4 regions of the Bacillus pacificus genome follow, and region 1 is predicted to be linked to each of the others. Evidence: riboswitches for the same ligand, from Rfam matches in the RefSeq annotation. Region 1 holds a riboswitch; each other region holds the start of a gene.

What was found. Region 1 has a riboswitch for lysine ahead of LMD38_RS11630 (amino acid permease). Riboswitches for the same ligand answer to the same signal wherever they lie in the genome.
Positions count from the first base shown of each region.
Region 2: it holds a riboswitch for lysine, as region 1 does, so the genes downstream of both, LMD38_RS17580 (aspartate kinase) here and LMD38_RS11630 (amino acid permease) in region 1, are expected to answer to the same signal.
Region 3: it holds a riboswitch for lysine, as region 1 does, so the genes downstream of both, LMD38_RS21750 (amino acid permease) here and LMD38_RS11630 (amino acid permease) in region 1, are expected to answer to the same signal.
Region 4: it holds a riboswitch for lysine, as region 1 does, so the genes downstream of both, lysA (diaminopimelate decarboxylase) here and LMD38_RS11630 (amino acid permease) in region 1, are expected to answer to the same signal.

Region 1 covers NZ_CP086328.1:2,233,593-2,241,567, reverse strand. The annotation lists partial or broken gene LMD38_RS11660 (uridine kinase) at 1-62, opposite strand, end outside; gene LMD38_RS11655 (metallophosphoesterase family protein) at 195-938, opposite strand; gene LMD38_RS11650 (aminoglycoside phosphotransferase family protein) at 952-1,878, opposite strand; gene LMD38_RS11645 (VOC family protein) at 1,893-2,690, opposite strand; gene LMD38_RS11640 (sulfite exporter TauE/SafE family protein) at 2,789-3,799, shown strand; gene LMD38_RS11635 (GNAT family N-acetyltransferase) at 3,839-4,288, opposite strand; lysine riboswitch at 4,610-4,802, shown strand; gene LMD38_RS11630 (amino acid permease) at 4,915-6,381, shown strand; gene LMD38_RS11625 (iron-sulfur cluster biosynthesis family protein) at 6,636-6,941, shown strand; gene LMD38_RS11620 (MerR family transcriptional regulator) at 7,175-7,948, opposite strand.
Region 2 covers NZ_CP086328.1:3,377,498-3,385,472, reverse strand. The annotation lists gene asnA (aspartate--ammonia ligase) at 1-345, shown strand, start outside; gene LMD38_RS17590 (helix-turn-helix domain-containing protein) at 483-911, shown strand; gene LMD38_RS17585 (VOC family protein) at 1,144-1,599, opposite strand; gene LMD38_RS17580 (aspartate kinase) at 1,953-3,182, opposite strand; lysine riboswitch at 3,382-3,568, opposite strand; gene LMD38_RS17575 (DoxX-like family protein) at 3,759-4,667, shown strand; gene LMD38_RS17570 (DUF4166 domain-containing protein) at 4,671-5,276, shown strand; gene LMD38_RS17565 (YndJ family protein) at 5,282-6,907, shown strand; gene LMD38_RS17560 (8-oxo-dGTP diphosphatase) at 6,937-7,419, opposite strand; gene LMD38_RS17555 (MFS transporter) at 7,556-7,975, shown strand, end outside.
Region 3 covers NZ_CP086328.1:4,208,639-4,216,613, forward strand. The annotation lists gene LMD38_RS21735 (ABC transporter ATP-binding protein) at 1-418, opposite strand, end outside; gene gapN (NADP-dependent glyceraldehyde-3-phosphate dehydrogenase) at 1,009-2,448, shown strand; gene racE (glutamate racemase) at 2,500-3,327, opposite strand; lysine riboswitch at 3,528-3,711, shown strand; gene LMD38_RS21750 (amino acid permease) at 3,859-5,283, shown strand; gene LMD38_RS21755 (ABC transporter permease) at 5,344-6,543, shown strand; gene LMD38_RS21760 (type 1 glutamine amidotransferase domain-containing protein) at 6,821-7,336, shown strand; gene LMD38_RS21765 (hypothetical protein) at 7,576-7,779, shown strand; gene LMD38_RS21770 (MDR family MFS transporter) at 7,824-7,975, opposite strand, start outside.
Region 4 covers NZ_CP086328.1:3,711,008-3,718,982, reverse strand. The annotation lists gene LMD38_RS19270 (2-hydroxyacid dehydrogenase family protein) at 1-857, shown strand, start outside; gene pssA (CDP-diacylglycerol--serine O-phosphatidyltransferase) at 890-1,591, opposite strand; gene LMD38_RS19260 (LTA synthase family protein) at 1,773-3,659, opposite strand; gene LMD38_RS19255 (DUF3888 domain-containing protein) at 3,860-4,309, shown strand; lysine riboswitch at 4,399-4,580, shown strand; gene lysA (diaminopimelate decarboxylase) at 4,761-6,077, shown strand; SAM riboswitch class I at 6,195-6,303, shown strand; gene LMD38_RS19245 (YezD family protein) at 6,376-6,519, shown strand; gene cysH (phosphoadenylyl-sulfate reductase) at 6,606-7,310, shown strand; gene sat (sulfate adenylyltransferase) at 7,349-7,975, shown strand, end outside.

The DNA of each region.
Region 1 (7,975 bases):
TGAGTTAAGTTTAATTTTAAAATATGATTAGCAATTTCATTTATACGTTGTTTTCGGTTCATGATATTTCCCACCTTCATTTAGTTTACATAACAAAATTATAATTAACTTTTATGTCACTATTTGTCGGTAAGTCGATATATCGAAAAAATCGTTGATATATTTTAAGTTACGATAGATATATTATGATTGGTTTACTTTCCCTTAAACCCTCGATACAATGCAGTCCGTAATTCTTGCTTGTATTCCTCTATTTCTGGCATATCGAGTTCTTCTGCTAGTCTGATAGCTAATTCAATATCATACGGTACACGTACGAGTTGAATGGAAAAGCTTGCTGCTTCTTTTTCATTGTAAGTTCCTTCGAATATTAAATAGGAAGCTTGTGTAATTTCAAGTGGGTTTCCAACGCTACCAGCATTACATAACGTTTTCCCTCTGAAATTTTGAACGAACGCTTGATGAACGTCACCGTAGCAAACGACATCTGGTTTTCTTTCCCCTTCTATATTCTCTGTGAGCTCACTGTTTTCGAACATACTAATTCGCTCTTCTCTTGAAGCGTGTGGTTGAATTCTTTCATATAAACTTCTCGGTGAAGCGTGAAACATACGAATGAGTTTTCCACTCATATAAAACTCGATTGAAAATGGTAACCTTCTTAAATAGTCATTTTGTTCTTCCGATAATTGTTTTTGATGCCATTTTAATGCTTCAAATTCAGTCGGTTTTGTAATAAAATCATCCCAGTTTCCCATTACAACTACTTCACATTCTTTACGAATGATTTCAATTGCTTCACTAGAATGAGGGCCTTTTCCAACTAAATCTCCAAGACAAATTATGCGTTCGATTCCTCTCAATTTAATATCTTGCAGTACCGATTCTAAAGCTGGAATATTACCATGTATATCTGAAATTACCGCAATTTTTTCCATATGTATTCCTCCTTTATTTATTACATTCACTTGATTGATACCATTTTGGAATATAGGATGAAAAATGATTATGATCATCTAAAATTCCGTTTAATCTTTCCTTCATATCTTCTACTAAATGCGGTGTGCTTCGGTTTGTCCATACGATATCAGCTGGGAATGTCATTGCTGCATATAATGAGTACAGTTTCCAAAAATGAAGCGACGGTTCACCTCCGCAATAACCGTGAACTTGTCCAACCGCAAATGGTTTGCTTATTCTTGTAGTAAAAATCGCTACGTTATAAAAATCGTGTATCGGATCTCCAAAATCATATCCACCAAAATCAATAACGATAAATTCCTTATTATGAATCATACTATTTGCTGGATGGAAGTCATCGTGTAAAAATGTCATTGGACGGTTTTTTAATAAGTCTTTATGATTTTCTACAAAAGTTAATACTGACTTCAAATCTAGAAAATCCACTTCGTAATCTGCTAATGCCTCTATGTATCTTTCGTATTTATTCCATCTAGATGTTTCCCATTTATCACTTGCACTTTCTCTTTCAATTGAGTGAATTCGCTTTAATACTTCTCCAGCTTTTCTTCCTGCATGATACTGTTCTTCCGCCGATAGCTTACTTAAGCCCTCTTCACCATTTACACCTTGGGCCCATTCAAATACTTGAACACATTTATTTAATTCCTCAAGTTTTATGAAGTGAATTAACTTAGGCGTTGGAATATGTAATGACTCTAATTGTTTCATATATGTATATTCTTCTTGTTTACGTTCAAAGTTTACAGCATCACATACTTTCACAAAATATGTTACTCTGTTTTCTAATTTTATTTTATATTTCTCTTCATGTGAAAAACCTTTTGAAATAGCTGTACACTTTACAATACGAGGCCATTCTAGTTTTCTCTCTATCTCTCTAAGCATTTCTTCCACAACGTTCACCTCTATCAATATATGTACAAACTACCTAACACTTCATGCCCTCGTTTATTTTCCCCTTTAAACTCTACTGCAAATGGATATTCGCCATGATGATTCAATCGTTCTAGTACTAGCCCTTCTCCAATTGGTTCACAAAACTGCACTTGAATGTCGCCAAGCGATACACTTTGACATTCCACATTCCATTCTTCATTTTTAACGATTTGGCTTGCAGTTAGTCCCATTACTTCTTCCCATTTTCGCACAGTTTCTCGAACATTTTTCACTGCGTAATGAATCGTTTCAATTTGTTGCACTTTGTTTTTATGTTCCGTGATTGTGCCAATGTTACGTAAATCGTTTCTTCTTTCTTCATCCGTTTCATTCCACTGTATAAAGAAAGGCAATTTCGGTCCGTTCTCTTCTTGCTTTACAAATAACATTTTCCACTCTAAAAGGCGACCATCTTTTCTCATTCGTTTCCCTTCAAATGGTCCTATCGTATGTAATCCATGTTTATTAAACTTAACTGCTAGTTCTTCAATTGCATCTGTTCGAATTGCGATTTGTAACATTCCTTCTCCATCTTGTAATTTCACTACCGTTTCTTGTACTAATGGATTGTCTGCTTTCTTCGCTTTTTCTTCATGCTGAACTGCCAAAAATTCTATATATGATAAATCAAAATAACATAAACTATTCCAAGTACCCCAATTTGTATGCTCTCCGCCTAGTACAGTATGAAATCCACGCTCCTGCATTTGTTTTGCCGCTTCCTCCGGTGTACAATGTACTGCGTGAACGAGATGATCAAATCGTAACATGTCTTTCTCCCCTTTCTCTCCATCCTTTTATTGTATATTTTATTTTTATTTCATTCAATTTAAAAAACTTTAAAGCCTAGTTGATTTATACGATTAATATGTATTATAATGAAACAAATTTAATTATTGCTGATTGGAAAAACCAAAGGCACTTTTCTCATACGGGAAAAGTGCCTTTTTCATTTACTATTACAGGGGGATTATTTATGCAGAAATTAATTGTATTTGCTATTATTGGATTTTTCGCTCAATTAATCGATGGAGCGCTTGGAATGGCGTACGGGGTAACGTCTACCTCACTTTTACTAATGTTTGGTATCGCACCGGCTGTCGCTTCCGCTTCTGTTCATTTAGCTGAAGTCGTTACAACCGCAGCTTCTGGTGCATCTCACATCAAATTTGGAAATGTTGATAAATATACCGTTTCGAGGCTTACATTACCAGGAGCAATTGGCGCATTTGTGGGGGCATGTTTTTTAAGCAATTTACCTGGGGATGTCATTAAACCGTACATTTCTGTATTTTTATTTACTTTAGGGGTTTATATTTTATTACGATTCATTATTCAAAAACAAGTTATTACTTCAAATAAACGTATGTCGGCTAAACAACTTGTTCCACTTGGCTTATTTGCTGGATTCGTTGATTCAACTGGTGGTGGTGGCTGGGGGCCGATTACGACACCTGTACTTTTAGCAAGAGGAAATGAAGCTAGAAAAGTTATCGGATCTGTAGATACGAGTGAGTTTCCTGTCTCACTCGCTGCAACAATTGGTTTCTTCATCTCACTCGGCTGGGAACAAGTAAGTTGGGTTTGGGTATTTTCGTTAATGCTTGGCGGTATTGTCGCAGCTCCAATCGCTGCATGGTTAGTGCGCATCGTTCCTTCTCATTTACTTGGCGTATTAGTTGGTGGCCTTATTATCTTTACAAACATTCGTACACTACTTACTACATTTAAAGTGGATCCAACTATTATTTCACTTTCTTACGTGGCAATTGGTCTTGTCGTTATTATTTCTATTTTCATTGCTGTTCGCAATCATTCCAATCGTTCTAACACACCGACAACTGGATATCCGAATGATCAAAAACAAATGCTTCCATAACAATAAAAATACCGCCCGATATACTTCGAGCGGTATTTTTTATTTTTCTATTTTCCAATTCATCATTGTTTCTGTAGTACCTATTCTCTTCATATGTAATTTCTCTAATACACGAATGGAGCTTTCGTTTTCCAGAAGTGTCTCCGCAATAATCATTTCTACCTCTCCAGTTTGAAAAGCCCAATTTATTAGTTCTCTTACAGCTTCTGTCGCATACCCTTTATTCCAATATTTCTCAATAAAACCGTAACCAACTTCTACTGTATGTTCCTCATTTGGTTTCCCTTTAAACCCTATATCGCCTAGAACGATGTCATCTTCTTTTCGAATGACATACCAGGCGCCCCAAGGTAATAAATCCTTATCCTGTTTTACACTTTCTACATGCCCTACAATATGCGGACCACTATTATATCCTTGCTCGTTAGCAACGTGTATACTCTCCTCTGTACAAGGCACTATATAGAGCCTTTCTGTTTCTAATTTCATTTTGATTTCCCCTTTTCACTTAAACGTTACTCTAATTATAACAAAAAATATGACTTTATTATAAATGTCGAATTATATTTTCTGAATTTTCTTTTAATTTTTGAAGGGTTTTTCAATATTTTTTGCGAAACATTTGTATAACAATTTTTTCTTTGCTTATTGTTACATAATAGTAGGTTCGGGTGGAGTTTTGCAAGCGTTTCCTATACAATAACCGATATTTTTTGACTTTTCCTAACAAAATATCTTGCAATATATTCAGAAACTCATTACAATTGCCATATATTAAAAATCTTAGCAATATATAAATCCTCATCAATCCGATGAGGTAGAGGTTGCGACTTTTAATAGTAAAACGGACGAGACACAGAGAATGTCTTAGACTCCGTTTGAAAGGAAAAGTTGCCGAAGTTTATATTTCTTCTCTGGAAATATGAGCTGGGGCTGTCTCCGAAAGGAACAGAACTGTCACGTTTACAAAATTACCGTGTAAACGTGGGGTGCTATCTTAACGGAAGGGTATGATGGGGTGGTTATTTGTGAAACGTTCCGCCAAATTCCTTTGGCGGTTTTTTGTATTTTTCTTCCCCGCTCCTTCCTATCTTACAAGAAAAGGAGTGTTGAACATGAATAGCGCAACGAATCAAGCTACCTCTAAAACAGAAACTACAAAAGGAAAAGGTGAATTAAGACGCGGTCTAAAATCAAGGCACCTTACGATGATTTCTCTCGGCGGTACAATTGGTACCGGACTATTTCTTGCCAGCGGTGGTGTCATCCATTCAGCTGGGCCTGGTGGCGCATTAATTGCATACGCCGCAATTGGAATTATGGTTTACTTTTTAATGACAAGCTTAGCTGAACTAGCAGCTTACATGCCTGTTACTGGATCTTTTAGCACGTACGCAACAAAATTTGTTGATCCATCACTTGGCTTTGCACTTGGATGGAACTATTGGTATAACTGGGCAATTACTATCGCTGCTGAACTAGCGGCTGTAACATTAATTATGAAATTTTGGTTCCCAAATACCCCTTCTCTTATTTGGAGCGGATTATGTTTAGCTATTATTTTCCTTTTAAACTACTTATCTGTTAAAGGATTTGGTGAATCTGAATATTGGTTCGCACTTATTAAAGTCGTTACTATTATTATCTTTTTAATTGTCGGTTTCATGATGATTTTCGGAATTATGGGCGGCGAAACTGTTGGCTTCAAAAACTTCACTGTTGCAGATGCACCATTTAACGGTGGTATCATGGCAATTATTGGTGTATTTATGGCAGCTGGTTTCTCATTCCAAGGAACAGAATTATTAGGTGTAGCTGCTGGTGAAACTTCTGATCCAGAACGCAATATTCCGAAAGCAATTCGTTCGATCTTTTGGCGTATTCTCTTATTCTATATCCTTGCGATTCTCGTTATCGGTTTATTAATTCCTTATACAACTGAAAGCCTTGCTGCAAGTGATGTAACAGTAAGTCCATTTACACTTATTTTTGAAAAAGCGGGCGTTGCCTTCGCTGCTTCTGTTATGAATGCTGTTATTTTAACAGCAGTACTATCTGCTGGTAACTCTGGTATGTATGCATCAACTCGTATGCTTTGGGATTTAGCTCGCCAAGGGAAAGCACCAAAGTTTCTTAGTAAATTAGATAGCCGCGGCGTACCTGTTAACGCATTAATCGTAACAACAATTGTCGGTAGTATCGCTTTCATTGCTTCTTTATTCGGTGATGGTGTTGTATACATTTGGTTATTAAACGCATCTGGAATGTCTGGCTTTATCGCATGGGTCGGCATTGCAATTAGTCATTACCGTTTCCGTAAAGCATATATCGCACAAGGAAAAGATTTAAAAGACTTACCTTATAGAGCAAAATGGTTCCCATTCGGTCCACTCTTCGCATTTACGCTTTGTATTATCGTAATTTTAGGACAAAACTACGGCGCATTTATGGGCGAATCAATCGATTGGAACGGCGTACTCGTTTCTTACATCGGTTTACCACTCTTCTTAGTACTATGGTTAGGATATAAATTTACGAAAAAAACGAAAGTGATTCCGCTTGATAAATGTGAACTGAAATAAAGTGAAACTTTAATCCGTGGGGGTTTTCTTCATCCCCCACGGATTATTAGTTGAACCAATCGGACTTTTATGGGCAGTTGATCCCCCACCTAATTTCTTTTCTTTCGCTGCATTTTGAGGTGGGGGTCTTACTGCCCATTAAAGTCGGATAAAGTGAAACGAGCAAACAAATTTGTTTGCTCGTTTTTTATTTACTTCCCTATTTCTTCTGTTTTTGCAATAATAAAGGAAATATAAATAAAGGTTGGGATATCATGAACATTCGCATTACTGATGAAGCAAAAGCAGCTATACATAGATTAGAACGGGAAGACAAAAAGATCATTCGCATTAGAGGGACAATGACAAACTCTTGTAGTATATTCGTTGATGTCGATTTAATTTGGGATACATATGTTGCAGATGATGTTGTATATGAAGATGCTGACTTTATTGTACAAATGGATTCATTCACGAAAGACTACACTGGTGATACGGTGAAGCTTGATTATAAAACAACAGGTTTTAGTATTACGACTCCGAGTGAGACGTTAGTTTATGGGTTGTCGATTAAAAAATAAAGATTGTTTTTATTTGACCGCCGGGGTAAAAAAACGAGTTGAGAACGGTAATAAAAAATGATACTTTACCAAAGGATTTTTGTTTTTGAGTATTTTAAACAAAACCGCTTATGCTTCAAAAATGAAGTATAAGCGGTTCTTTCTTTTGAATGAACCAATAATAAACGCAATTCTACCCTTATTCAATGAAAGGTCTACAGCATTATTTCGATGAAGCTAAACATTCATAAAATCTATCCCTCTTCCATTTCTACTTGCTTCATATAATATTCCATCGCTTCATTAAGCCATTTTTGTTCATCTTCTGCGAAAGGCGAAGGTATCATATTTTCAAGTTCTTGCATATCCAGTTCTCCCACACTAGTATTAGCTAACTTTTGTATCAAATCTTCACTAAGAAATGAAAAAGACTCTTCTATATATTCCTTTACCATCTCTTGTACTTTCAAGTCCTCGACTGGTTTACCATATAATTGTTTAACCTTTTTAGACAATTGAATAAACGTTTTATCCAAAGCAATTTTATCTTCTTCTCGTTTCTTTGATAATTCTTCCACGATATCCGTTAACTCATGACGTTCCATCCATTCTTTATGTGTATGTTCTGTATTCATACCGTAAATAAGACTAAATAATACCCTACTATCTACCTCTTCTTCCGCTTCGACTAACTTCATTACTCTTTTAATTGCTTGTATTGATTGCCCAATTTGTTCTTTTTCTCTTTCTAACACTTGCAAATGGAGAGACAAACTTTCATTCAAATCAACACCAAAACTTGATTCGTGTAACAAATTAGCGACTTTATCTAGACTATAGCCTAGAAATTTTAAACTTATAATTTTTTGTAAGGTTATAATATCTTGATACTTATAAATGCGGTGCCCTGAAGAAGGATTCTTTTCAGGTTGTAATAACCCGATTCCATCATAATAATGCAAAGTAGGAATTGGTATTCCCGTTTTTTCTGAGAATTCTCCTATAGAAAACTTTTTATCCTTTTTCATCTAAATCCCCCTATTAAAATTATAAAT
Region 2 (7,975 bases), 1.1 Mb from region 1:
GATGGACGCGCAGCTGATTATGATGATTGGAAATTAAACGGTGACATCTTATTCTGGCACCCAGTACTACAATCTTCATTTGAATTATCATCAATGGGAATTCGTGTTGATAGTAAATCACTTGATGAGCAGTTAACGAAAACAGGTGAAGACTTCAAACGTGAGTACGATTTCCATAAAGGTATTTTAGAAGACGTACTACCATTAACAATTGGCGGTGGTATCGGACAATCAAGAATGTGCATGTACTTCTTACGTAAAGCACATATCGGTGAAGTTCAATCTTCTGTATGGCCTGATGATTTACGTGAAGCTTGCAAGAAAGAAAACATTCATCTGTTTTAATAGAAGAGAGAGAATAACTCAAAGAGTTAGTCTCTCTTTTTTATTGTGTAAACGAGTGGTTTACAGCGGATTTTACTAATAGTTTCTTTCTTTTTCATCTCCTATTATGTCATAATTTTTTAAAAGAGGGGGACGTTATGAGCTTAGGAGAGCAGTTAAAAAAACTACGAGAGTCAAAGGGATTTTCACAAGAAGATGTTGCTAAAAAGATTGGTGTGACAAGGCAAGCAATATATAGATGGGAAAATAATAAAAGTTATCCTGATATTGATAATTTAATTTTGCTTAGCGAAATGTATAATGTTACGCTCGATGCGTTAATAAAAGGGAATCAAAACATGAAAGAAAAAATACATATTGATGAAGATGATGAGGATTTTGAGAAAGAGAACGAATTTGGTTTTTATATTGGATTTGGTTTGTTAATTATGAGTGCTTTCGTTGAATATGAAAAAATACAGGTGGTTGTATTAGGCGTTGCATTATTCATGATGGTATTTTACTCGGATGTGAAGAAAGTTATTTTGAATGAATATAGATCGTTTTTTCATAGGAAAGAGCGATAAGTTATAAAATGAGAAGAGTCAGTTATATTTCCTTGGAAAAGGTAAAGCGAATAATTAAATTATTTCATAATGATTTTTTGGATGTTAGTGATATGTTAAAGAACTGTTTGGATAGAGTCTTGAAATCTATGTGTAAAATGAAAATATATTTTTAAAAACTCAAACAAGCATAACCACGTTCTGGAGTGAGGACGTGGTTAAAAATATAGTAGTTTCCTTTATAATACATCACTTACTTGTTACCGAGTTCTTCCGCTAAACCGATTAAAATCCCTTCGGTTCCACGAATGTAGCAGAGACGGTAAGAGTTCTCGTATTGAACTACTTCACCAACGAGTTGAGCACCATGCTTAGTAGTAAGCCTAGATACCATTTCATCAATGTCTTCAACGGTGAACATGACGCGCAAATAACCGAGGGCATTGACAGGAGCTGTCCGGTGATCTCCTATAGCGGGCGGGGTAAGAAATCGCGAAAGTTCAATTCGGCTATGGCCATCTGGAGTCACCATCATAGCAATCTCTACGCACTGCGAACCGAGTCCGGTTACGCGACCAGCCCATTCCCCCTCTACAGTGGCGCGCCCTTCGAGTTTTAACCCAATCTCCTCGAAGAAAGAGATTGCATGATCAAGGGATTCTACAACGATGCTAACATTGTCCATTCTGAGTAATTTATTTTTTGACATTGTCTTTATCTCCTTATATGTAAAAGTGTATTATCTAATCATCATCTTCATTATACTATTAAAAAGTTACAAATTCCTTTCAAACAAAAACACCTTGTCACAGTTTAGGGAAATGTGACAAGGTGTTTTTAAGTATGTCATATAGTATCTTGTTAACAAACAATACCGAGACTTCCTTGCAAAAATATTTCTATCCTGTACGGCATTAAATGATCCGATTGTTGTATAGAATTAATTGTATTTTTTTAATGACACATAAATTTCTTGTCACTCTATATAATGCAAACAGCTTTCTATTTTTAATAGGAAGGAAATAGATTCATATAATTTGTTTTAAGTAGTACCGCTGGAAATTAACTCATTTGTACTAAAGGCACAATTTTCGCCATAAATGATTGATGCAGTGCCTCAACACCTGTCACTAAATGAAGGCGGTCAATAACGACAGACACTTTAATTTCTGATGTACTTACCATTTTAATATGAATATCTTCTTCTTTTAAAGTAGTGAACATATTCGCAGCAACACCTGGATTAGAGACCATACCAGATCCTACAATTGATACTTTTGCTAAATGATTTTCATATTCTACTGCTTCATAGTGAAGTGCCTCTTGATTTTGTTCCAATACTTCTAATGTTTCTCTTAAATCATTAGAATGGATGGAGAAGGAGAGATGAACAGTTCCTTCATTAGTAATACTTTGAATGATGATATCTACATTAATATGTGCCGCTGCTAATGTAGAGAAAACAGTTGAAAGTGAACCTTGTTCTAATCCTTTCACTGTGATGCGTGTAATATTATCTTCAAATGCAATACCTTTAACGATTGATTGTTGTTCCATGTTACATTCTCCTTTTACAATTGTTCCGTTTTCTTGTTCCATACTTGAGCGAACTTCTAAAATGACATTATGATTTTTAGCAAACTCAACAGCACGCGGGTGTAATACACCAGCACCGAGGTTTGCAAGTTCTAACATTTCGTCATAAGAAATTTCATCTAATTTATAAGCATCTTTTACAACTCGTGGATCCGTCGTATATACGCCAGTCACATCTGTGTAAATATCACATTTTTTTGCGTTTAGTGCAGCAGCTAATGCGACAGCAGTTGTATCAGAACCACCTCGTCCAAGCGTTGTAATTTCAAGATCTTCACTGACTCCTTGGAAACCAGCTACAATAACAATCGTGCCTTTAGTAAGATAAGACTGAATTCGATCCGTATTAATTTCAGTAATCCGTGCACTACTATGTACAGATTCTGTCGTAATACCAGCTTGCCATCCTGTTAATGAAATCGCGTTATACCCTTTTGCTTGCAGTGCCATCGTTAATAATGAAATAGTTACTTGCTCTCCTGTCGATAGAAGCATATCCATTTCACGTTTACTTGGATTTTCTGTAATTGCGTTAGCAAGTGCTACAAGTTCATCAGTACTTTTTCCCATTGCTGAAACGACAGAGACGATACTATGTCCTCGCTCATATTCTTCAATAATTAAATTTGCTACATGTTGAATACGCTCAACACTTCCGACAGAAGTGCCACCAAATTTTTGTACAATCGTTTCCATTACGAATTCCTTCTTTCATCCATTTTTAAGAATAGATTAGGACATATATAAATCCCAATATTCCTGTAGTTACCAGAGAAAAACAAAAAACACCATCTCAAATAAGTGAGGATGGTGCTGTTACAGGAAAAGGGAAACAGAAAACGGAGCTAATAAAAAAACCGCCAAAAAAGGAATACCATGAAAATGATATCTCTTTTTTGTAGATAGCTCTTCATACATACGCGTCTGTACATATGACAGTTCTGTTTCTATTCGAAAACAGCCCCAATCGATACATACAGAGAAATATATCGATTTCGGCAATACTTCCTTTCATCTAATTTCATAGACCTCTCTGTGTCTCCATTAGAATACTCATAAGTATCGCAACCTCTATCTCACGTTTTAGGCGAGAGTGTTTGATTTATGAAGTTGTTGGTAACATTTGTTTTATAATAATTTAAATTTTTTGAGGAATCAAGTGTTTTATATATATTTTAAAAATTCTATTTTTTACAAGGGAGTTTGTGAAAAATGTAGCAAAATAAATGTATTACATGTACATTAAAATTATAGTTCATTGGAGGTGGAAGAATGAAGAGGAAAAAGCCTATTTATGTTTCAGCAGAAATGAACACAACGATGGAGAAATTATGGGAATATACGCAAGAACCACATATACATACAGAATGGGATGCCCGCTTTACTGAAATTTCATATTTAGAGAAAAAAGAAGGAGAACCACAGAAATTTCTATATAAAACAAAAATCGGATTTGGACTTGAAATAGCTGGGGAAGGGGAATCGATAGGTGAAATAAGAAAAGAAACGGGTGAAAGAATTTCTTCTTTAAAGTTTTGGACGGATAATACATTATCTCTTATTCAAATAGGGCGTGGTTATTGGAAGTATACACCGTGTAAAGAACACATTCATTTTGAGACACAATATGATTATGATACGAGGTTTGGTCGTATAGGGAATGTAATAGATTTCTATATGTTTCGGCCGTTATTAGGCTGGGCGACTGCTTGGAGTTTTGATGTTTTAAAATTATGGTTAGAAAAGGGACTTCATCCTAGATTGCTCATTAGAAGAACAGTGACGTATTGGCTCGTATGTTTTTTATTTGCTTTCGTATGGATGTATCAAGGAATAGTACCGAAACTAGTGTTTACTCATTCAGAAGAAGTAAAAATGCTATCGGTGATGGTTGGTTCAACTGAACATAGTGTTTTTATACTTAAAATAATTGGATTACTAGAAATTATTTTTGGTGTCCTATGGCTGTTACCATTTCCAAAACGAAAAGTATTTGTCGTACATATTTTTATGTTAATAGCCTTAACGATAGCAGCAGGATTTACGAATATCGTAAGCTTTACAGAACCGTTTAATCCAATTACGTTAAATCTACTTCTAATTGGATTATCGATTGTCGGTTATATAAATAGTACGAATTTGCCAAGTGCAAAAAATTGCAAGAGGAAGAGAAAGGGGTAATGTATGGCTAATATGTATGAAAGGTTATTAGGGGATTCTTATAAAAAACTTCATCCGAAATTACAGAAACGTTATGAGATTACAGAAGAAAATAGCTTTATTGGAGAAGGGAAGATGGATGAAATTTACGGTGGTTCTTTTTTCGTAAAATTCATATTAAAAATTGCATCGAAGTTTCGAATGTTTTTCTCTGAGAGAGGTAAGGGAGTGCCATTTACAATACATAATACCGCTGAGCGTGATGAACATGGACATGAACTTGTGCGGTGGAATCGTACTTTTTATTTTCATAATAAGAAAAGGTATTTTAATGCGGTAATGAAACTTGATGCAAATGAAATTGTAGATTATTTTGGTGAACCACATTTACTCGTCTCTACATTGAATTTTCATATTGATGAGTTAGGGGCAATGCATATTTCTTCAAAGAAACAATGGTTTTACATGTTTGGAAGAAAAGTTCCACTACCTAGATTCTTATACGGTGAGGCCGACATTGTAGAAAGTTATGATGAAACACAACAATGCTTTCGAATTCATGTTCAAGTACGCAATCCGTTAATTGGTTCATTATTTTCATATAAGGGAACGTTTGTGGAGAGGAAATAAATAATATGAAAAATATAATAGTTGGATTTGTTTGTTATATTATTTTTTTAATATGTGAGTGGTCAAATATAAACCCAGTGGAAGCAATTATTTTATTATCTATGTTGTTATTTATACCGATGTCATTTAGCATCATTGATAAGAAAACAAGAAATGGATCATATGTATTCTTTTATGAATTTGTATCGTTTTTATATCCAATCGCAGCAATTAGTGCAATGTTAGCTTTCGTAACAAGTCACTATTTCTTTGCGCTATTTTGGTTTGTATATACAGGAATTGTCGCGTTATTTGGTGTGAGTAGATTACTAGAAAGAGGATGGAAACCGTTAGAAGAAACGGCAATCGATAGTGGGTTTATTTATTTGTTTTTAGGTGGCTTCTGGTTTTTCGCCTCAGTAGCAAAGCTTTCCATTATGCACTTTAGTTCTGACATTGTTTTACTCACAGCTGCACACTTTCATTATTCGGCGTTTCTATTGCCGTTATCGGCTGGTTTAATTGGGAGAAAAAGAGAAAAGAGAAGTAAAGTATATGATGTTATTATGTTTGTCATCGTTATTTCACCTCTGACAGTCGCAGTAGGAATTACGTATTCAAGGGTATTTGAATTTTTTGCAGTGTTCCTATATTTATGCGCTATTTATGGTTATGGAATTTATATTTGGCGTACGAAATTTAATGCTATCAACGCAAAGATTCTTCTGATCATATCGTCTAGTACACTTATGGTAACAATTATGTTTTCACTTATATACTCGTATGGGAATTTGAAACATGTAATGACGATTACAATTGCTCAAATGGTTTGGATTCACGGTGTTGTGAATGGAATTGGAGTAGCGTTACCGGCATTTGTCGGCTGGATGATTGAAAAGAGTGTTCCGAACTATAAATATTACGGGAAACCAATGAGCAGATTAAGAGGAAAGGCGACAGTTGGTGAAGCGTTTTTACATAACAGAAATGTAATAGATAGTAAGGAATACAACGGTTTAGTTGATAAAATGAATGATTTTCATAGTGAGGCATTTGACGTGACGAAGATACCTTTAAGCATTATTCGGTTTTATGAAAATACAACAGAGTATGAGTTACAATCGCATATTAAATGGACTCGTTCGTTCCGCCTGTTAGCATTTTGTTATGAGAAAATGAGTAAGCGTGTAGGACAAATACATTTAGGAATGGGCGGCAAGTGGGAAACAATGCACGGCTCTATCATAGGGGTAATGGATGAGAAGGATGGAAGGGAGAATGTAAGAGCTTGGTTAAGAAAAAATGAAGCAGGAGCATCTATTTTTGTAGCTCTTTACTCAAAACATACGTATAAGAATGAGACATATATGAATATCGCATTACCTCTACCATATTCGAATATGACGGGGATTTTAAAATTACGTAATGATAATAATAATTTAATTATTACTAGTAAGCTGAGAAGAAATGGTAAGGGAGATGAGGGGATTTATTTACATACTCGTTTCTTTACAGTACGGTTACCGTTAGCAGAGACGTTTATTATTAAAGAGGGCACCAATCAAATGTTAGAAGCTAACCATAAAATGTGGATATTTGGAGTTAAGTTTTTAGAAATTGATTATGAGATTAAGAAAATAGAGGAGAAGTAAGAAAAGCTTGGAGAGATTCCAAGCTTTTTTTACGTATGGGTAATTGTCATAGCGACTTGTTTGTCTAAGTCTTTGTCCCAAACACGTTGAATTTCAAACGTACCTTTTTCAAAAAATAATGGAAATCTTTCTTTAAACCAATCTTGCATAGGAAGATTTAGTGCTGTATCGATTGGTACCCATAATAATTTGCCTTCAGGAGGATTCGAAAGGAGTTCACCTTTAAATGAATCTGTCCAATAGTTAAATACCATATATCGAACATTTTCTTTCGGATTTACATATTCATCTAATCCCTTAAAGGTTAAAGTTGAAACAAGTAATCCAGTTTCTTCTTTTACTTCTCGTTTAGCAGCTTGAACGATACTTTCTGGAAAATCTACTTTTCCGCCGGGAGCGATGTAACCAGGAAAACCTCGATGATCGGGGCGTTTTATAAGTAAAACTTCATTATTGCGCTGCATCATACACATTGTATAGATGCGGTGTTCGATGTTATGTGAATTTGGCATAATGATGTATTCTCCTTTATATTTTTTGATAATTTTACCATGATATAATGATTTCTTATATAATTAAAAATAGAAGATTAGGAGTTTTTAGTTGCTTCGTATAAATTCTATAGTTATTTGAAAAGAGGAGAGGGAAATGCAAGGGGGAATACAAAGAGAAAAAGGTTTAGGGTATGTTGGCAAATTATTATTGCCAGTTAAAGCGTCACCACATTTTAAATTTTTATGGATTGGGCAATTGCTTTCGACTTTAGGTAGTTCGATAACGATGGTTATTTTGCCAGTCGTTGTGTATTCATTAACTGGTTCAACAGTTGTAATGGGAATGACTATGGCAATGTACATGCTTCCTAATATTCTTGCGTTACCGTTTGCGGGATTAGTAGTAGATCGAATGGATCGGGTGAAAGTAATGTTATTTACAGATATAGTTCGCTGCATATTAATGCTATTACTTGCAACACTTATATTTATGGATGTATTAACAATTCCACTTCTATATGTACTTGTAGCATTATATGGACTTATGGAAGGCATATTTCAGCCAGCGTATGCG
Region 3 (7,975 bases), 2.0 Mb from region 1:
CGAGCGTTAATATACCGAAACCAGCTGTCATAGCGATTGCTTTTAAATCATTTGTCGCTCTCGCCATTAAATCGCCAGTACGATTTTTTTGATAAAAAGTCGGCGTCATCTTAAGTAAATGCCCCATGAATTTAGAACGCATCGTTTTCTCAAGTACGAATGCACCGCCAAACAATTGATGCTGCCATACGAAAGTGAGGCCATATCCAACGATCGTAACCCCAATTAAAATAAGAATAGACTGTATAATAGCTTCGTTTGATAACGTTCCTGTTTTTATATTATCAATCGTAACCCCGAGTACTTTCGGAGGAATAACTTCAACTATATTTACAATTAAAAGTGCACCAATGGCGATACTATATCTCTTCCAATGTTCTTTAAAAAACCATCTTAACTTTAGTAATACTGAAAACAATATAACCTCTCCCTTCTCATTCTCGTTTACCTCTCGTTTCTTTATCCACTATCCAGACCCATCACATTTACATTTCGTAACCCATACAATCTCATCACATTTTTCCACCTTCCAAAATTTTATTTAGTAACATGGAAAATAAACAAAAAAAAGCATACCGCCGCTTGACGATATGCACAAAAATGCATAAAAAGCGTACGTTACGATATACGCAACGTACGCTTTTTATAAGACAAAGATGCCCTATATATCCGTACGGGTTGCGTAATGATATGAATGTTTTCTGCCGTTTAACAGAGCTAAACCCATTACATTTACGATTACAATCATTACGCACACCCCCTTCATTTATTTTCCATTTATAATCTTACAACTTTATTGAGTATTCTGTCAATTACTTTTTTATAGACTGAATGAAAATATACGCTACATCTTTTTGAAATAAGGGAATATTCTGTAAGAAAGGGCATACAAAATAAAAAAGAAATAAGAAATCGTTTTCACAAACATTTCATTTGAAAAATGTTATCAAACCCCCTACAATCACCTTATACTCACTCTTACAAGTTGCTATTTTAGGAGGACTAATCATGACAACTAGCAATACGTACAAATTTTATTTAAACGGAGAATGGAGAGAAAGCTCTTCAGGAGAAACAATCGAAATTCCATCTCCATACTTACACGAAGTAATTGGACAAGTACAAGCCATTACTCGCGGAGAAGTAGATGAAGCAATTGCATCTGCAAAAGAAGCTCAAAAATCATGGGCAGAAGCTTCTCTACAAGATCGCGCAAAATATTTATATAAATGGGCTGATGAGCTCGTAAATATGCAAGATGAAATTGCCGATATCATTATGAAAGAAGTCGGTAAAGGATATAAAGATGCGAAGAAAGAAGTTGTTCGTACAGCTGACTTCATTCGTTACACAATCGAAGAAGCTTTACATATGCACGGAGAAAGCATGATGGGCGATAGCTTCCCGGGCGGTACAAAATCTAAACTTGCGATTATCCAACGCGCACCACTTGGTGTTGTATTAGCAATCGCGCCGTTTAACTACCCAGTAAACTTATCTGCTGCAAAACTCGCGCCAGCATTAATTATGGGTAACGCTGTTATTTTCAAACCGGCAACTCAAGGTGCAATTAGTGGTATTAAAATGGTGGAAGCACTTCATAAAGCTGGTCTTCCAAAAGGTCTTGTGAACGTAGCGACAGGACGCGGTTCTGTAATTGGTGACTACTTAGTAGAACACGAAGGCATCAATATGGTATCGTTCACAGGTGGTACAAACACAGGTAAACATTTAGCGAAAAAAGCTGCAATGATTCCACTTGTATTAGAACTTGGTGGTAAAGACCCTGGTATCGTTCGTGAAGATGCTGACTTACAAGATGCTGCAAACCATATCGTAAGCGGTGCATTCTCTTACTCTGGTCAACGTTGTACAGCTATTAAGCGTGTACTTGTACACGAAAACGTAGCGGACGAGCTTGTTAGCTTATTACAAGAGCAAGTAGCTAAACTATCAGTTGGATCTCCAGAACAAGACAGCACAATCGTTCCATTAATCGACGATAAGTCTGCTGACTTCGTTCAAGGTTTAGTTGACGACGCTGTAGAAAAGGGTGCAACGATCGTTATCGGTAACAAACGTGAGCGTAACTTAATTTACCCAACATTAATCGACCACGTAACAGAAGACATGAAAGTTGCTTGGGAAGAGCCATTCGGCCCAATCCTTCCAATCATCCGTGTTTCTTCAGATGAACAAGCAATTGAAATTGCTAACAAATCAGAGTTCGGTCTGCAAGCAAGTGTCTTCACTAAAGACATTAACAAAGCATTTGCAATTGCTAACAAAATCGAAACTGGTTCTGTTCAAATTAACGGACGCACAGAGCGCGGCCCTGACCACTTCCCATTCATCGGTGTAAAAGGTTCAGGTATGGGCGCACAAGGTATTCGTAAGAGCCTTGAGTCTATGACACGTGAAAAAGTAACTGTATTAAACTTAGTTTAATCTTATATGTAGAAGCTGATCTTAAATTAGATCAGCTTCTTTTTATACAGTTTAGTTCACGAGTTGTTTTTCCATAGGTAAATTCACACATTTTACAGAAATTTGATATCCTAGCCATCTCTCCGCAATATGTTCAAATGATGAAACAGAGCCTGTTGTAAAAAATCGATGCTCCGGATTCAAATTGTCAGACAGAATTCCTTTGTGCTGCAAAATTGTGCTTAACTCTATTGCTGTTTCTTCTGCAGAACTAATAATCGTTACATTCTCTCCTAGTTCCTTTTTAATATAGGACTCTAAAAGTGGATAATGCGTACATCCGAGAATTAGCGTATCTATATCTTCTTTCGTTAATGGCAGTAAAGCTTGTTTCACTTGCTCGGTTACATATGCTGTATCTTCTAATTGATTTTCTACAACTGTAGCTAAAGTCGGGCACGCATGACTATGCACTTTCAAATATGTATCAAGCTCATGCAATGCTTTTTCGTACATATTAGATTTTATCGTACCTACAGTTCCAATTACCCCGATTTTCCCTTTCTTCGTCACTTTAATTGCCGCTCTTGCTCCTGGATGTATAACGCCAATAACTGGAATAGAAAGTGCTTCTTGTAGCGCAGTCAATGCAGCAGCTGCAGCAGTATTACATGCTACAACTAGAGCTTTTAACGGAAACTGTTTGAGGAACTCAACCATTTCAAATACGAAAGATTGTACCTCTTCTACACTTCTTGGCCCATACGGACAACGCTCATTATCACCAATATAATAAATGCTCTCTTTAGGCAATTGTCTTATAATTTCGCTCGCAACTGTTAATCCCCCAACTCCCGAATCTAACACACCTATTACTGAATGTTTATGACATACAGACATATACTTCATCCCCTTTTCAATCATCTAGCGCCAATAACATTTATTATATTATGAAAATTCAATATCGCATAATAATCCCTCTTACTTTTAATAACAAACTCTTCTCTATAATCTGATTATTACTATATCCATTGACGTATAAAAATTCATTTGTTACTCTTAAATACGTTAAATTAATATTTAAATCCTCATTCGTATCTCGGTGAGGTAGAGGTTGCAGTCATTAAGAGTATCATTTCAGGAGATGTAGTGGCATTGATGAACGAATGAGAAAGGAATGATTGCCGAAGTAAGCCCGTGTCCACCATGCACGCTTGCTGGGTCTGCTATTTAATAAGTGCAGAACTGTCACAAACGTTTCGTTTGTGGAGAGCTATCGAGAGGTATGTCGTGGGTTTCTTATAAGATAGAAAGCATGTAACGGCAAATTACGTGCTTTTTTTGTTTTGTTTGGGACTTCTCTTCCTGACTCAGGAAGACATACATATCTCCTCGCTTGACTTGGTTATACTAACTTTGGAGGTATTTTCTATGCAACAAAAAAAATGGGGCTTTTGGGTACTAACAGCTTTCGTTGTCGGTAACATGGTTGGCGCTGGTATTTTCATGGTGCCAAGTACGTTGGCACAAACAGCAAGCCCTCTCGGTGTCACTTTAGCTTGGTTAACAACAGGGTTTGGTGTTTTAATGCTAGCTCTTGTTTTCGGTAATTTAGCAATTCGTCGTCCTGATTTAACGACAGGACCACAAAGTCATGCATATGCTTTATTCTCAACACCAAAAAAGAAAAAAATGGCTGGTTTCAGTATGGTATGGGGATATTGGGTTGCAAACTGGGCAAGTAACGTTGCCATCATTACATCATTTGCGGGATATTTATCTCTCTTCTTCCCGATTATGAAAGATACACGACTACTATTTTCAATCGGTTCTTTTAATGTAGAAGTCGGAAAACTAATTACATTTACGATTTGTTCCATCTTACTTTGGGGAACTCATATTATATTAACAAACGGTGTAAGCGGAGCTGGAAAGCTAAACTTCTTAGCAACAACAACGAAAGTAACTGGATTCCTATTATTCATCGTCGTTACGTTATTTGCATTCGAAGCTTCTAAGTTTGGACAATGGTACACACCGATGATCGATAAATCAGGTGTATCACATGGCCTTCTTTCACAAGTAAACTTAGCTGCTCTTACGACGCTTTGGGCATTTATCGGAATTGAATCAGCGGTTCTTTTATCAAACCGTGCCGTTTCTCCAAAAACGGTAAAACGCGCAACAGTTGCGGGATTACTTATTACAGTTGCGATTTACTTAGGAATTACAATTTTAACAATGGGTGTACTTCACATTGATAAATTACAAACTTCTGAACGTCCTTTAGCAGACGCACTAAACGCTGCAATGGGTCATGGCGGAGGGAAACTGATGGCATTACTTGCTCTTACTTCCCTATTCGGTTCCATCTTAGGCTGGATTTTATTAAGCTCAGAAGTACCGTATCAAGCAGCAAAAGAAGGTTTCTTCCCTTCCTTCTTCACAAAAACAAACAAAAAAGGAAGTCCAATTTATTCATTACGATTAACAAACATTATGTCGCAAGTGTTCTTATTCTCAACATTATCAGGAACAATTGCGGAAGCTTATACATTCGTTATTACCGTATCAACACTGGCCTACCTCATTCCATATCTCGTTTCACCAATCTTCCAGTTAAAACTAGTCGCAACTGGTGAAACGTATAAAAATGAAACGCGGGCAAGAATTACAGATGGCATAGTCGCAGTGATTGCACTTTGCTACGCACTATGGGTTATTAAAACCGGTGCAGCCGATATAAAAACATTCCTTCTCGGAATTGGTTTATTCGTAATCGGTTTTGCCTTCTATCCATTAATGAATCGTGATCAGAAAAAAAATAACGAAAAGAAAAACGGGCAAGTTGCATAACGCAATTTGCTCGTTTTTTCTTTTGTAAAACATATATAATAGAACAAAGAGGTGAAAAACATGTCAATTGAATCACTATGGAGCAGCCGCTTCCAACAACATATGCAAAATATCATTACATACTTTGCACGTATGATTAACGGTTTACTATATAGCTTTATCTTTATTTCATGCGTTGGTGCATACTACTATGCTCAGTTTCTAAAAGCATCTCCTTCTAAAGGAATATCTTTACTACTCATCACGATTGTACTTACATTCATTATAACGAGATGCCCGATCCGTACATTTATTCAAAAACCTGATGCTGTCTATTTACTAGCACTAGAAGAGAAATTAACATCTTATTTCAAAAAATCTCTTCTATATAATTACATCATTCAGCTTTTCCCATTATTATTTACATTCCTTATTCTCGTTCCACTTGCACTGCAATCATTACAAGTAACTGTACCTTTCTTATGTACAATCTTTATCGTTTTAATGATTACGAAAGCTTGGAACATGTACATACATTGGATGTGGCGTGATAGTCATGAAAACGGCATATGGTTCATTATTCGTATTACTTGTAACGCACTCATCATTTACATGCTGTTTTACTCAGCAAATGTTCTCATATTAGGCGGATTACTCTTACTACTTGCTTTCCTGCTTCTATATACGAAAAAGCAGCCTACAAAACGAATACCGTGGGATTACATAATTGAACAAGAAGAAAAAATGAACGTTCGTTTTTATCAATTTGCTAGCATCTTCACCGATGTTCCGCAACTAAATAAGCAAGTAAATAAAAGAAAATGGCTTACAACTTGGATTGAACCTTTATTACATAAAAAACGAGCAACTTTCTTCTATTTACATACACTAGCTTTTTTACGCGGGAATGATTATTTCGGTATATATATTCGTTTAGGATTGATCGGTGCCTTCGCCTTATATTTTATACCAAACATATACGTAAAAGGCGCTATCGCATATATCGTTCTATATATGATCTCTATGCAGCTCCGTTCCCTATGGAAATATTTTTCGGGAAATATTATTGCAGCATTATATCCAATTCATACTGAGAAACGAATGAATCAATTTCTTCACTTAATCTTTATATTGCTAAGCATTCAACTCATTGTATTTTCAATTGTTATACTCATTGCTACAGGTCAATTTTTACATAGCCTTATCATTATGATTATCGGGTTACTTTGGATCAAATTTATTATTGTACCAAAAACGAAGCAACGCGTTTCCTCGTTTTAACGAAAAGAATTATCTTAAAAGCTAAGGAGAGAATAAATTCTCTCCTTAGCTTTTTATTTTTCCTTCTCAAACAAGAATCACCGATACAATCGATATTTTTATGATTTTTACATAAAAAAATGATAATACATGTTTACGTCCTAATAAAAAGGGTATGTACTAAATTAACAAGGGAAACGAACTGGGGGGATTAGAAATTTAAAAGGAAATAGACAATACGACAAATTGCTCAAAGACGATTCTGGAACCGACAATATAATGTAAGGAGCGGATGAGAATGAGTAAAAAAATTGCTACTTTAATAACAGATTATTTCGAGGACACAGAATACACAGAGCCAGCAGAAGCTTTTAAACAAAAGGGATATGAATTAACAACTATTGAAACTGAAAAAGGGAAAACGGTACACGGTAAACAAGGAAAAACTGAAGTCGTAATTGATAAAGGTATCGATGATGTTTCTCCAGAGAACTTTGATGCCCTCTTCATACCAGGCGGATTTTCCCCAGATATACTTCGTGCAGATGAACGGTTTGTTCGCTTTAGCAAAGCATTTATGGATACGAAAAAACCTGTTTTTGCTATTTGTCACGGACCTCAATTACTCATCACTGCACAAACACTTGAAGGACGCGATGTGACTGGATATAAATCCATTGAGGTCGACTTGAAAAATGCCGGCGGAAATTTTCATGACAAAGAGGTTGTCGTATGCCAAAATCAGCTAGTAACAAGTAGACAACCTGAAGATATCCCAGCGTTTATTGAAGAATCATTGCGTATACTAGGATAGTTATTATAGGTTAGCCAAAATAGCTGTTTAGCTACTTTGGTTAACCTTTTTATTTGTATGAAAAATAAAAAGGAATGTCATTTTTAATGGCCTACGGATTCCCCCCTTCTTCGTCCCCAAATTTCTAATCACTTTTCATAGGCATTTCTCATATAGTGAAAATGACTATACGATTCCTATCCATAAGTTAAATAATAATTTTACACATATATAAATAAAAAAAGATGGGAGCCTTAATCATGAATAACAATCCACCTTCAACGCCCCAAGACAATTCCGAAAACAGTAGCCGTGACATTACACTGCAAACATTAAGGGTCATCGGACTCGTCGTCCTTATTAGTGGTTATATCCTCGTTGCGCTCTCTGAAGTAGGTGAGCTGAAAGTCTTATTAACAAATCCAAATAGCAATCCTGATTTAGCTGAAGTTGATCCATTTTAAAAGCCATATGAAAAGCGATTTCTAGCATCGCTTTTCATATCGTTTTATCCAATCTGAGAAACCTCGCCCTCATACTTCTCTTTCCCTATCGCTTTCATAAATAATAAAATACTGCTCATACCAACGATAAAGTACAGAGCACTCATCCCCCAAGATGCAAGAAATGAACCTAGCATAACACCTAATGCCCCGTTCA
Region 4 (7,975 bases), 1.5 Mb from region 1:
AACGTGTAAAAGATAAAGATGCATTGTTAAGCTTACTTTCTACAAAGGTGACAAAAGAAGTGATTGATGCGGCACCTAATTTAAAGATTGTTGCAAACTACGGTGCTGGTTACGATAATATTGATTACTCATATGCCGGAGAAAAAGGGATTGCGGTAACGAATACACCGAAAGTATCAACGGAAGCGACAGCGGAATTAACATTTGCACTTCTTTTAGCAGCTGCACGTAGAATTCCTGAAGGTGATACGCTATGCCGTACAACTGGATTTAACGGATGGGCTCCATTATTTTTCTTAGGCCGCGAAGTACATGGTAAGACAATTGGAATTATCGGCCTTGGAGAAATTGGAAAGGCAGTTGCAAAGCGTGCAAAAGCGTTTGGAATGAATGTTTTATATACAGGACCAAATCGAAAGCCCGAAGCTGAAAGTGAACTGGAAGCAACATATGTAACATTGGAAGAATTATTACAAACAGCAGACTTTATTACAATTAACTGTGCGTATAATCCGAAATTGCATCATATGATTGATGAGGAACAGTTCAAAATGATGAAGAAAACAGCGTATATTATAAATGCTTCACGTGGACCAATTATGCATGAAGCGGCACTTGCTCATGCTTTAAAAACGAATGAAATTGAAGGGGCAGCTCTTGACGTGTTTGAATTTGAACCGAAAATTACTGAAGAGCTAAAAGGATTAAAGAATGTGGTACTTGCTCCTCACGTAGGAAATGCAACATTCGAAACGCGTGATGCGATGGCCGAAACGGCGGTAAGAAATATTTTAGCTGTATTAAATGGCGAAGAACCTGTAACGCCTGTCAATCAAAAAGTATTCGTTACAAAATAAAAAGAAACCTTCCGATTCCGGAAGGTTTCTTTTTATTTTTCTTTATTTGCTCTTTTTGATGGTCGTTGTCTAAGGAATTGAGATAGCATGTACAAAATATATAGTGGAATAGCAATGAATAAGAAAACAGAAAAATTACCGAATCCTGTTTGGTACATTGTGATAATGATGCCCACTAAAAATAGTGTAATAATGATGCTATATCGTGGAATTGGTACATCTTTTAAACTTGGGATACGAATGCGGCTCACCATTAAAAATGCGAACGTTACAAATACTGTAATAAGAACGATTTTTGGAATGGTATGTGAAAATAATGTTAAGAAAGCAACAAGCCCTCCCGCTGCTGTAATCGGTACCCCAGTGAAGTATTTCATTGAAGTAGAAGATGGTGTTACATTAAATCGTGCTAAACGATATGCTCCGAAAAGAGGGAATAGCCCCGCTATGTATAGTCCGATGATTCCATAATTAGAGAAAGATGTGTAATACATGAGAACAGCAGGTGCTGCACCAAATGTTACGACATCCGCAAGCGAGTCAAGCTCTTTTCCCATTTGTGAATCAACACGTAATAAACGAGCAACACGCCCATCAAGACTATCTAACATCATCCCGATAAGTACTAAAATAGCAGCTGATTTATAATATCCTAAAGATGCATAGCCGATTGACAAGAATCCACTATATAAATTTCCGAGCGTAAATAAGTTTGGAATAGCTGCTCTATACAAAATCTGATCCCTTGCTTTCTGTAATAAATTCTTAATTAGTGTATGAAAGTTTACTTATTTTATCATACCATAAATTTCTTCCTCATACGAAAGAAATTCCCAATTTGTGAAAGATTTCATAGAAGAATGATTGGAAAAATAAGTGAAAAAAGAAGCAACTTTTATAAAGTTGCTTCTTGTATTATTCAAAGTTCGTTGTCATAGTTCCAGTTTTATACCGATTGTTAGGATCGAAACGTAACAAATCTCCATAAATGAGTTTGTCGGAAAGTTTCAATTCTGTTTTTGCTTTTTCAATATTCGGTTGACATAATGAGATGTCTGCTTCTTCACCTGTGTTTCGTTTATAGCACATGTTTTTTGTATACACATAATCTTCCGAAACGAAGCTACCATCACGCATTACCATAAGAGGGTCTTTTTCTTTAATAAATAGGTCAGTTCCAAATTCAACTGATTGATTTGTTTTAATACCAAGTAAATGAAGTAGCGTTGGTTTAATATCAATTTGACCAGACACTTTAGAAATGACTTTACCTTCTTGACCAGGCACGTGAATGATGAGAGGGACACGTTGTAATTGCATAGAATCAAACGGTGTAATAGCGTCTTTCCCAAGGAACTGAGCCATAGCTGCGTTATGGTTTTCAGAAATACCGTAATGATCTCCATAAATGACAATAACGGAATTATCATACAGACCTTCTTCTTTTAATTGTTTAATAAATTGTTTAAGAGCTTCATCCGTGTAACGAACAGTTGGAAAGTAACGGTTTACAACACCACTTTCTGAATTAAACTCATCAACATATTGATCTTCTGGATTTAGAAGAAATGGAAAATGGTTTGTTAAAGTAATGAATTTTGTATAGAACGGCTGTGGTAAAGATTTTAGCTTTGGAATAGATTGTTCAAAGAACTCTTTATCTTTTAATCCCCAACCGACAGACATTTGTTCTGTGCCTACGTAATCATTTAAATTAAAGTAACGATCATATCCAAGTGCAGGATACATTACATCACGATTCCAAAACGTTTTATCGTTTGAATGGAAGACAGCAGAAGAATATCCGTATTTCTTTAATTGTTCTGGTGTAGCTGTATATTCATTTGTTGCATGAGTAAAGAATACAGAACCGCGGTCTAACGGATAAAGTGAATTTTCAACGATAAATTCAGCATCAGAAGTTTTACCTTGTCCTGTTTGATGATAGAAGTTATCGAAATAAAAGCTATCTTTAATAAATTCATTTAAAAATGGAGTAATTTCTTTTCCATTTATTTTTTTATTAATAACAAAACTTTGTGTAGATTCCATTGAAATTAAAATAACATTTTTGCCTTTTGCAGCTCCAAATAAGTTTTTATCAACTTGCTTATCTTTTGAGTCTGTATAGTTTTTAATTTCAGAGAACCCGTCCCCACTCGCAAATACACGTTCAGCTGAAGATTTAGATTGAAGTGTAATATCAAATAGATGATATGTGTATAACCCTAAATTTTTCACGACAGTTTGACGGTCAAACGAGCGTGAGAACATTTGTGGTTTATAAATAATGGAAACAACAATTTGTAGTGCTAATAGAGCTGTTACACCGCTAAAGAAAGTTCTCTTTTCAGAGCGAGAAAGCGGCGTTTTGTCGCAAAATGATGGGAATTTACGCGAAAGAAACATTAAGATGATCGCATCTGCGAATAACAGTAATGTTTTATACGTAAAGAGTTCTTTTATACTCGTCCCTAAATCAGCCATATTATTTGTTTGAAATAATACTGGGAACGTAACGAAATCGTTATAAAAACCATAAAACATTGCATTTCCAAATAAAATGAATGATAGTATAAAACTAATTCCAACTATAATGCGATTTCGGTGTTTAGATGCAAATAAAGCAAAACCGAAAAATAAAAGTAACGCAGCTAGTGGATTAATAAAAAGCATAAATTCTTCAAAGAAATTATCAATTTTAATATCAAACGCTAGCTTGTACACAATATATGTTTTTATCCATAATAAAACGACTGCAACGAGTGCGAATCGCAGTTTTGGAAACAGACGTTGTAGCATAATATACTCCTCTCCTAAAAAGCATGACGGTTCTTGTGGGCCTATTTGATTAGCGCCTCATTTTATATATACGAACAGTCCTTTATTATTATGTTTATTATACTATGAGTATCATTATACGAAAATAAAAGAGAGTTGTGGACTTTTTTATAACAATTGAGTAGAAAAAGGGCAGTAGGAGACAATAAAATGGAGTTTCTATGTATGATTATTATCGTGCGCGGAAAGAATCGTGTAACAATACGGAGGTTATAATGCGAAAATTATTATATTTTATAGTATGCAGTAGTGTTATACTTTTTGCTTCACCAAGTGTGTCGGTAGCTCAATATGATGCACCTCTTATGGAAGATGCCCTTTATTCTGTGTTATTCCCGAAAATAAATAAAGCAATCGAAAAACAATATGGGAGCTTGAAGCCTTATCAATGCCCGAAAATTATTAGTTTAAAAAAAGTGTATAGCGGTACATATTTATTTCAAGCAGTTATTGAAGTGACAAAGTATGAACGTGTTGCAGGGAAAATTGCGCCACCATTTGAGAAGGTAACGATTACATTTAATAACGAAGAAGGCGAATGGGAAGTGACAAAGGTTTCAGTAAAGCGCTTACCAAACGATACGAAACTAAACTGTAAAAAAGCAATATAAAAAATTGTTTGACAAATAAAATGGTCCTTTGGTATTGTTAATAGCAACAATTAGATGTTTGAAAATTAAATAGACTTACCTCATCTACTCTCAAAGGTAGAGGCCGCGATAGGAAAGAGTAAGCTATGGGAGATTTAATGGAATCTGTGATCATAGGTTGAAAGGGACTATTGCCGAAATATAAGAATAACCATATTATTCATATATTGGGACTGCATTGAATAAATGTAGTACTGTCATAAGATTTATTTTATGGAGAGCTATTTGGAGATGTTGATGCGGTTTCTTATTTTGAGGAGATAACAACTCGTTTATTTTTTCAATATATATTTTTCCTAATAAGAAACGCGTGTGAACATTGTTCCGCGCGTTTTTTGTCTATCTAAAAGCGTGCTGCAATGAATAGAAGATTGGGGTTATGAGTTTTAGAGGAAATAAGGGAGGAATTCAAATGTATTTACACGGCACAAGCCGAATCAATGGGCAAGGACACTTAGAAATTGGAGGGTGCGACACGACGCAGCTAGCAAAACAATACGGAACACCACTTTATGTATACGATGAAGAGTCAATTCGAGGAAAGTGCCGCGCGTTTCATCGTGCTTTTAAAGAAAGTGGGTTCTCTTATCAAGTAGCATATGCAAGCAAGGCGTTCTTGTGCATGGAGATGTGCCGAGTAGCTCGTGAAGAGAATATGTCATTAGATGTTGTTTCTGGAGGAGAATTATATACTGCACTACAAGCAGGATTTCCGGCATCGCGCATTCATTTTCATGGTAATAATAAAACAGATGAAGAAATTGTGATGGCTCTTCAGGCGAATATTGGTTGTTTTGTCGTAGATAACTTCTTAGAATTAGAAATTTTGCATGATTTAGCAGTGCAACATGGGAAATTTGTGAACATATTAATTCGTGTAACGCCCGGAGTAGAGGCGCACACACATGAATATATTACAACAGGTCAAGATGATTCAAAATTTGGGTTTGGCGTGTCAAATGGTCAAGCGATGCAAGCAATTGAGCTTGCTTTACAAAAATCAAATTATAACGTGTTAGGAATTCATTCACATATCGGATCACAAATATTTGAAACGGCTGGCTTTGTGCGAGCGATTGAAGTTCTTCGTCAATTTTTAGAAGCAGTGAGAGAGCGAACAAACTATGTAGTAAAAGTGCTAAATGTAGGGGGAGGATTCGGAATACGCTACACAGAGTCCGATGCACCATTAACTCTTGAGACGTATGTGCGAGCTGTAACAAGTGCAGTGAGAGAACAATTTACAGTATGTAATTATCCATTGCCAGAAATATGGGTTGAGCCAGGTCGTAGCATTGTAGGGGATGCTGGAACGACACTTTATACAGTCGGATCTGTGAAAGACATTCCTGGTATTCGGAAATATGTATCAGTGGATGGTGGGATGACTGATAACTTAAGACCTGCTTTATATAACGCTCGTTATGAAGCGATGTTAGCGAATCGAGGGAATGATGAGAACGAGGAAGTTGTTTCGATTGCAGGGAAATGCTGCGAGAGTGGAGATATGTTAATTTGGGATATTAATCTACCGAAAGTTGCTTCTGCGGATTTACTAGCAATTTCTTGTACTGGGGCATACGGGTACTCGATGGCGAATAATTATAATCGGATTCGTAGACCAGCTGTCGTCTTCGCGAAAGGTGGTACATCACAAATTGTTGTAGAGCGCGAAACATATGAAAATATTATTGGGAACGATCGCATACGTATTAAAGAACTTGTTTAAATGAGGAAAAAGGAGTTGTTCGGATGGGCAATTCCTTTTTTATAAAATAAAATAATTAAAATATATCGGAAAACTAGGATTGAAAAAAATCAGAATTGTGATAAAATACAAATACAAAGCTTATCAAGAGAAGCGGAGGGAACTGGCCCGGCGAAGCTCGGCAACCTGCTTATAGAAAGCAAGGTGCTAAATCCAGCAAAATGGAATCCATTTTGAAAGATAAGGTAAAATATATTACCGAACAGTCTTTTCGAAATGGGAAAGATTTTTTTTATGAATAAAAAGGGGGGCTGTTCGCGTGAGCGTACGGGAACATTTTGAGGAAGTATCTGAGAAAATTGAAGCGATGCTTGCTGATATGAAATATGGTTCAATTACAATTGTTGTGCAAGATGGAAAAGTCATTCAATTAGAGAAAAGTGAAAAAGTACGTTTAAAGTAAAAAGCGCTGACTAGAAAAACTAGAGGCGGTTTTAACCTATTTCATTAGGTTAAAACCGTCTTTTTGCTTTTACAGGGGGAAAAAACATGTTGACGTATGAAACGTGGGAAGAAAATGATGTTTCATTTTCAGAAGAAGATGAAACGAAAGGCGCGTTATCTGTATTAAGTTGGGCTTATAAAGAATATAAAAGTGAAATTGTATACGCATGTAGCTTCGGAGTGGAAGGGATGGTACTGCTGCATCTTATTAACCAAGTAAATCCATCTGCTAAAGTTGTATTTTTAGATACTAACGTACATTTTCAAGAAACATATGAATTAATTCAAAAAGTGCGGGAACGATTTCCTTCATTAAATATTATAGAAAAACAGCCAAAACTTACACTTGATGAACAAGCCGGATTGCATGGTGACAAGCTATGGGAGAGCAATCCTAATCTCTGTTGTAAGATTAGAAAAATTTTGCCTTTAGAAGAATCATTAGCGAATGAAAAAGCGTGGATATCGGGACTGAGGAGGGAACAATCAGAAACCCGTAAGCATACAAAGTTTATAAATCAAGATCATCGCTTTCGATCTATTAAAGTTTGTCCGCTCATTCATTGGACGTGGAAAGAGGTATGGCGATATGTATACAAACATAGTTTGCCGTATAACCCATTACATGACATTGGATATCCAAGTATTGGGTGTGAGAAGTGTACGTTACCTGTAGGAGAGGGTGGCGATTCAAGAGATGGTAGATGGGCCGGGAAAGTAAAAACTGAATGTGGCCTTCATTATCAATAAGGTGAATTTGAAAATAAAGCTAAGAGAGGGTATAGAAAATGAGTACAAGAAACGGATTAATAAATCGAATAGACGAGACATACGACGTATCACAAATTGAAAAAGAAATTGGGCTAGACAACATTGCATTAAGTGATTTAGAACTATTAGCGACAGGGGGATATAGCCCGCTTACTGGTTTTTTAGGAAGGAAAGATTATGATTCGGTTGTAGAAACGCTTCGTTTAAATAATGGAAGTGTTTGGAGTATACCTATTACATTACCAGTAACAGAAGAGGTAGCAGAGACGCTAAAAGTTGGAGAGGAAGTAAAACTTGTTAACGGTGGAAATGTATATGGTGTCATTCAAATAGAAGATATTTTTGTGCCTGATAAGGAAAAAGAAGCGTTACTAGTGTATAAAACGACGGATGAGGCTCATCCAGGAGTGAAAAAATTATACGAACGACCGAACGTTTACGTCGGAGGAGCTATTGTTCTGACGAAACGTTTTGAAAATAATCCGTTTCCTTCTTATCATTTAGATCCAATTGAAACGAGAGAAGAATTTAAAAAACGTGGTTGGAAAACAGTAGTTGGATTCCAGACGAGAAATCCGGTACATCGTGCTCATGAATATATTCAAAAATCTGCTCTTGAAATTGTAGATGGCCTCTTTTTAAAT